DNA from 2 places in the Shewanella psychrophila genome. Region 1 is predicted to be linked to the other one. Evidence: riboswitches for the same ligand, from Rfam matches in the RefSeq annotation. Region 1 holds a riboswitch; the other holds the start of a gene.
The links. Region 1 has a riboswitch for cobalamin ahead of sps_RS22070 (TonB-dependent receptor). Riboswitches for the same ligand answer to the same signal wherever they lie in the genome.
Positions count from the first base shown of each region.

Region 1 (3,508 bases):
GGCTTAAGCCCAATAACATTGGCAGGTGTATAAGCTTGCTCATCGACCTTAGCGAAACGAAAGTTATCATCTGCACGAACATACAGTCTCTGTGTCGCTGTTGGACGATAATTCAACCCTAACTCGAAGGCATGGGCATCTTGATCTAGCTTTATTCCTTCTGGATATGCATTAGGATCAACCAGTTCATCATTCGCTTCAGCATAGCGACCACCGACCACATAACTAAAGCTTTCCGACAAAGGGACTGTCGCTTGCACATAGGCACTGGCCTGCTTCTGCACATTACCACGCCCGCTACCAAATTCTGATTCGCCGCGACTCAGATCGATACCGGTAATGATTTTCAAATCCCCCTTATCTGTTGTAATATTCGCCACAGCCTTAGGTGTAAACTCTAATAGTGAACGTGTGTCTTTTCTCGATGACCCCCACTCATTTAAACCTGTGATAAGGGTGTCTGAATAATTAACATCAGCACCGAGAGACCATTCATCATTTAACTGATACGTATATCCACTACGTGCAGCCGTTGTCATCTCATGCATATAAGCATCATATGCACCCGGCTGTGTTGCATTAGATTGACGTGGGTTTTCTTTAATTTGATCTTTAGTCAATGCCCCTGCTAACTCACGATCGTTATCGTAGTAGCTGGCTTCAACGAAAAAGTCTTGTGGCCCATCTTCATATTGCAGACGGCCTAAAACAGATGAGGTCTTATTGGCATTATGGTCACGATAGTTATCACCTTGATTATAACTCGCAGCCGCGTAGTAACGCCATGTATCATTAATTGCACCAGAGACATCGGCCTTACCTTCATAGGTATTGAAACTGCCACCAGATAACTGAATGCCGCCACCCGAACCCGTTGGTGCCTTAGTGATAATGTTAATCACACCACCGACAGCTTGATCGCCGTACAGTACGCCTGCACTACCGGATAAAATCTCAACGCGATCGATCTGATTGAGTGGAATAGCATTGATGCTAGGCGCCGCTATATCGATATTATTCAAACGGCGACCATCTACCAAGATCAACGTGTTGTTAGCAGCCTGGCTTCCAGAAAAGCCACGCATGGCGAATACAGCATTAGAATTTGAATCTGAAATTTGAATGCCGCTCTGACCACGTAACACTTCAGTTAGCGTGGTCGCGCCGCTCATCTCTATCTGAGCAGAATCGATAATATTCACATTGGCCGCGATATTCAGAGGGGTGTTTTCGCTACGGCCAATCACAGTGATCACTTCATCGACACTGTTTGCCTGGCTTTCACCAGTATTAGCAGCTTCGGCCGCCATAGCGCTCGATGAGACAACTGACAGAGTAAGTACACTGCTGATTAGCATGGCTATTTTTGAAAGTTTGTTTGAATCATTATATGACTCTTTATATGAGAATATACCCATTTTACCTTTAACTCCTAAAAGGAAAACGGGGCAAAAATGTCACGACATAATTAGGCAGTTCGGCTTTAATCCCATAGGGCATAAGCTGCAGTGCATAAGCCGCATCTTGAGATCTGCCCGCCGAAATCTCAAAATCATCTAATGGGCCGGTCTCCGGACTTAGGCTCTGCTATGACGTTTCAAAAACGACATTGCGCGAATTCAGGATATTTTTACGCTCCCTTCTGTCTCTCCATACCGCTAGAGAGTTAGATAGACGCGCCTGACTCTTACCTTTTACCGTTGCGGGGGCAGTGTCAGATTCTCACTGACTTCCCGATTATCCCTTACCTTGAGTGTCGAAAGCCTCAGCAAACAGCTAGGTTTCAACGCATTTAAATAGGTTTAGGCACCACAAAAGATTGACTAAAATATTGTTAATTCGTTCCAAGAACGCACTCAGTTTTTGTAGCCAGTTCTGTACCTAGTTTAACTACCGAGTATTGGTTCCCTGTTCAGCACCGAGTTACGATCCGCCGCATTATAGACGTCTATACGTATAAATGTCTAACTTTTGGATGACATTCTGCTTACCTAAAAGTCTAATTTTATTCTCTTGGCTTTTACTCCGGAAAATTTGGAATAAAACGATTTGTTTAAAAATAATGCAAGCTTATGATTGGCAATCAAAGAAATCTAGCCAACATCCACACAAAACAAATTCACAACCTTTGCATCAATTAATCAACAAAATGACTTGCCAAGTAAGATTACAAGTGTAATCTTACTTCTAGTGATTACATTTGTAATCCATAAAATACATTCAATAAAAAGTAATAAGTACACACTTTGACAATGGGAATAGCCGATGAAAGAGATCAGTAATTCAGAACTTGCCGTACTCAATATCCTATGGGAGTCGTCCCCCATAAGCTCCAATGAAGTGGTGGATAAATTAGCAGTTTCTAACGAATGGCACGAAAAAACAGTCAAAACCCTGCTAAACCGATTAGTAAAAAAACAGGCGATCGGGTTTCAAAAAAAGGGCCGCAGCTATCTCTACTCACCATTAATCAATCAAAGTGAATATCAGATTAAAGAGAGTCAGTCTTTCGTAGAAAGAATGTTTTCTGGTCGTGTAGCCCCTCTGGTTGCCGGCTTTGCCAAAGAGAATAAGCTCAGTGCTGAAGATGTTGCAGAGTTGAGAGCCTTGATAGACAACTGGCAAGAAGAGGACCCGAAAGAGAACAGTTTGAACAAAGATAAATTAAGTAGCGACTCTCAAACAAGCAGTCCTCAAACAAAGGAAACTAATCATGATTAACTGGCTCATACAGCAGAGCATACTCATAAGCTTAGTCTGCGCGTTCATTCTGCTTTTTCATAAGCCACTGCTGAAGCAGCTCGGTGCTCACCACATGTATAGTTTATGGCTGGCTATCCCATTAATGCTGCTTGGCTCTCTAATATTGCAATTTGTGCCTAACTTGTTGGCAGAATCTAAGCTGGACACTTTTGAACACTACAGAGTGCTGGCCTCACTCGCAGTTAAAAACAGTGAAAGCCTTATTCCGATTCCTTTAGTCGCCGCTTTGTGGTTGTCTGGAATGACTGTGATGGCAGCGCTATTACTACTGCAACGACGTTACTTAAATAAGTTGCTGAGCAAGAGTAAACCTTATGCTCACACCCAGAATTGCGATTTAAAAAATCATACGCCGATTTTAGCCGACACTTTACCCATCTTACAGAGCCCAGAAATCACCTCCCCCATGCTAACAGGCGTGATTAAGCCGATGATCATAGTACCGGCTGATTTCCATAAGCTCACCGCCAAGCAACAGCAAGCCGTGTTGGATCACGAGCAGTTTCATCATGAACGCGGGGACATCATCACTAATTTGCTTGCTTATGGTCTGCTCGCCATCTTCTGGTTCAATCCACTTTGCTGGCTAGCCTATCGCCGCTTTCGTGACGATCAAGAACTCGCCTGTGATGCTCAAATCACCTCATCGATGAATACCGATGAAAAAATTGCCTATAGCCATGCGCTATTGGCCTACTCTCAGCACGCTCAAATGGGCATGCTACATACGCACTATGGAAATAAA
Region 1 is NZ_CP014782.1:5,088,605-5,092,112, forward strand. It holds gene sps_RS22070 (TonB-dependent receptor) at 1-1,418, opposite strand, end outside; cobalamin riboswitch at 1,546-1,784, opposite strand; gene sps_RS22075 (BlaI/MecI/CopY family transcriptional regulator) at 2,266-2,721, shown strand; gene sps_RS22080 (M56 family metallopeptidase) at 2,714-3,508, shown strand, end outside.

Region 2 (3,508 bases), 320 kb from region 1:
GAGCGCTCAGGCTCATCTGGTTGAAACCGAAAAGCAAGCATCGCTTGGCAAAATGGTGGCCGGTATAGCCCATGAGATCAATACGCCAATCGGTGTCTGTGTGACTGCGGCATCGCATTTACATGATGAGGTTATCGCACTGAAGAAGATGTTCGGTACTGGTGACCTGAGTGAAGAGGAGTTTAAAAGTTTCATGCAAACCTGCACCGAGGCGATGGACATTATTCTCAAGAACAATGCCAGGGCATCTAAATTGATTCAGAGCTTTAAACGGGTCGCAGTAGATCAATCCAGTGAGCAGGTTAGAGATTTCGGGCTTAAAGAGTATCTTGAGGAGATCTTAATGTCGCTGCGCCCTGCATTAAAGAAAGTACCCCATAAAATACAGGTAATATGTCCGGATAAACTCAGCTGTAATACTTTTCCTGGTGTTCTATCTCAAGTGGTCACTAACCTGATAATGAATAGTTTGCTACATGCATTTAAGCCTGAACAGATAGGTGTTGTGACCATAGAGGTATCTGCCAGTGAGGGGAAAATACTCATGAATTACAGCGACGATGGTGTAGGTTTAGATGAAGATGGCGAGAAGAACCTATTCGATCCTTTTTACACCACTAAGCGTAATCAGGGGGGCAGTGGGCTGGGAACCCATCTGGTGTATAACTTAGTGACCCAGAAACTCAAGGGTGGAGTCGATGTCAAAACATCCCTAGGCAATGGACTCTGTTACCATATTCAATTCCCGCAAAATATTGAAAATTAGACTTCTTTCTAGGAACGAGATACTAGAAATTAGAATCTCGATGCTAGGAAGCAAAAGCAGCAAATAGAACTTAGACACGGGAAATCAGTAAAGGAGCCAATATGCCTAACGAGAATCAATTATTTTGAAAAATACTGATAACAAAAGCTGCATTGAGAGTAAGGCTGAGTGCACTACTGTCTTTTATCTTCTCCGTCATGGCGAATGCGAAGGTGGAGAGATACTCAGGGGGCATACAGATGTAGCTGTGAGTCAGACGGGACGTACATCGATGACCGCCGCTATCGATCGCCTCGTTGAGCGTCACGATGTGGAGTTCGATCAATTATTCTCATCCCCCCTGCGTCGCTGCAGTGAGTTTTCACTCAATCTCTATCTGAAAAATGGGGTGCCATTAAAACTGGAGGAAGGGTTAAAGGAGATTAACTTTGGTGATTGGGATGGCGAGACCTTAGAAAGCCTGTATCAGCACTCTTCTCAGATGATAGAAAGCTATTGGAAGAATCCTTGGGCTGTTACGCCGCCTAATGGGGAGAGCATGCTTGAGTTTGAATTCAGGGTTGATGCCCTATGGCAATCAATTTTGCAGCAATATTCTGGGCAAACACTACTCTTGATCACCCATGCCGGGGTGATGAGACACTTGATGGCCAATGCCCTTGGCGTGTGTGGGGTGGCCGGTTTTTATACTCAACTGTCATTGGCTTATGCATCTGTGGTTAAGATATCTGTGTTTACCTCTTCACAAGGGCATTTCACTAAGCTGCATTGGGGCAATGACTAATCGTTTTTACTCAGTCTCAATGGCTTATCTTTGGCTCTATGAGCATAATCATTGAGATCACTCACTGGTACGGTTTGCCAACACGGGTAAAATCGGCATAATAGCGGCCATTAGAGCTTGTTATGACATTCCTTTTTACAGAAATGCTGTTAGCAAGTTCGCAAAATGAGGTGTTGAGAGTGAATCTAGGTGTTTAACTTTTATTAGACTACTTGGTGGCTAACTCAAACTTAAAAGGGAATTGGGACGATAGCTCGTCGCTTATGTAGTAGCTTTAATTTATTGCTTTAGTTTATAGCATTAGCATTAGCATATCGATTGCCCAAACTGTGCCCGCAACTGTGAGTGATTTTAAAGAAGCTCCTAGGCCTAGAGCCAAAGAACTAGACCTTTCTTTAAAGCACCAGTCAGGATACCTGCCTCATTTTGTCGCGATAATACTCGAGCGGGTAACTCGGGGGGGCCATAGATGTCATCAATTTCAGGCTTAACCTCACAGAGCACACCTGACCTTGCCTTGGATGTAAGCGATCTATGCTGGCAGGTCGAGTCACGCTCAATTTTGTCGCAGATCAATTTTTCCATAAAGCGCGGTGAGATGCTTGGCATTATCGGCCCAAACGGTGCAGGAAAGTCGACTTTACTTCGTTGCATCTATCGATATATCAAGCCTGACAGTGGCCAAATTCGGCTGTTTGGCCAAGAGATCACTCATCTTTCCTCTAAAGCCTTCGCCAGGGAAGTCGCTGTAGTGCTGCAGGACACTCCTCATCACTTCGAGTTGACCACAGCGCAGCTGGTGGCTATCGGTTTGACGCCCCATAAGGGGCCGTTCGAATTCACTAACTCTGCCGATCGGGTCTTGGTATCCGATGCTCTGGAAAAAGTCGGCTTAACTCACAAGTCTAAGCAGAGCTATGAGCATCTCTCTGGGGGAGAAAAGCAAAGAGCCTTGATAGCTCGCGCCATAGTGCAACAACCTAAATTGCTTATCCTCGATGAGCCGACCAATCATTTAGATATTCGTTATCAGATCCAGATTATGGAGCTGCTGCGCTCAATCGGCATCACTGTGATCACCTCTATTCATGATCTTAATCTCGCTAGCGCCATGTGTGACAGGTTACTTCTGCTGGAAGAAGGAAAGTGTATTAGCTACGGTTCGCCAAAAGAGGTGCTGACAGAACATGCGATAGGCGAAGTCTTCGGTGTCTGTTCTCATGTCACGTTCCATCCTCAACATGGTAATCCACAGATCTGTTATTACTATGGTTACGAGAAAAGTTACGCCAAGGGTTACGAGCCAGGCCATGAAAATAGTCATGAGAAGAGCCGTGAACAGAGTCAGGGTAATAAAAGTAGCACAGCTTATCTGGAGGGCGGAGCTCATGACTAGAAGTATTAAGCTCCCGGGTGCTATAGAAATGCCGGAAACAGGTTCAATTGCAATGAAAACCAGAGAAATGAAAACCGGTGAAGTCGACTTGGTGAGGCATGAGCTATTTGCTCATAAGTGGATTTTATTTTCTCTGAGTTTATTATCTCTGCTGAGTCTGATGTTCGCCGCTAGCTTTGGTGCCGCAAACATCTCCTTTATGGACACCTTAGATGTAGTCTTACATCAGGCATTTGGGATTGGCGATGTCCCAAGCATTACCGAGCGCATAGTGATGGAGCTGAGATTTCCGCGAGTCATATTGGCATTTATTGCCGGAGCCGGCCTTTCTATCGCTGGTAGTGTTCTGCAAACTGTCACGCGTAATCCATTGGCTGACCCTTACTTGTTCGGTATCTCTTCTGGGGCATCTTTTGGCGCGGTTATTGTGCTGACGCTCTTTACTGGCTCAGGACTTTTTGCTAGCTCAGGGCTGTTTGCCAGTTCTGGCTTTTTTGAAAGGTTTAGCTGGATGACATTGCCACTAGGTGCTTTCATTGGGGCCGGTTTGTCGGTAGCTATG
Region 2 is NZ_CP014782.1:5,405,674-5,409,181, reverse strand. It holds gene sps_RS23575 (sodium:solute symporter family transporter) at 1-766, shown strand, start outside; gene sps_RS23570 (histidine phosphatase family protein) at 891-1,550, shown strand; cobalamin riboswitch at 1,747-1,988, shown strand; gene sps_RS23565 (ABC transporter ATP-binding protein) at 2,020-2,946, shown strand; gene sps_RS23560 (FecCD family ABC transporter permease) at 3,014-3,508, shown strand, end outside.
Region 2: it holds a riboswitch for cobalamin, as region 1 does, so the genes downstream of both, sps_RS23565 (ABC transporter ATP-binding protein) here and sps_RS22070 (TonB-dependent receptor) in region 1, are expected to answer to the same signal.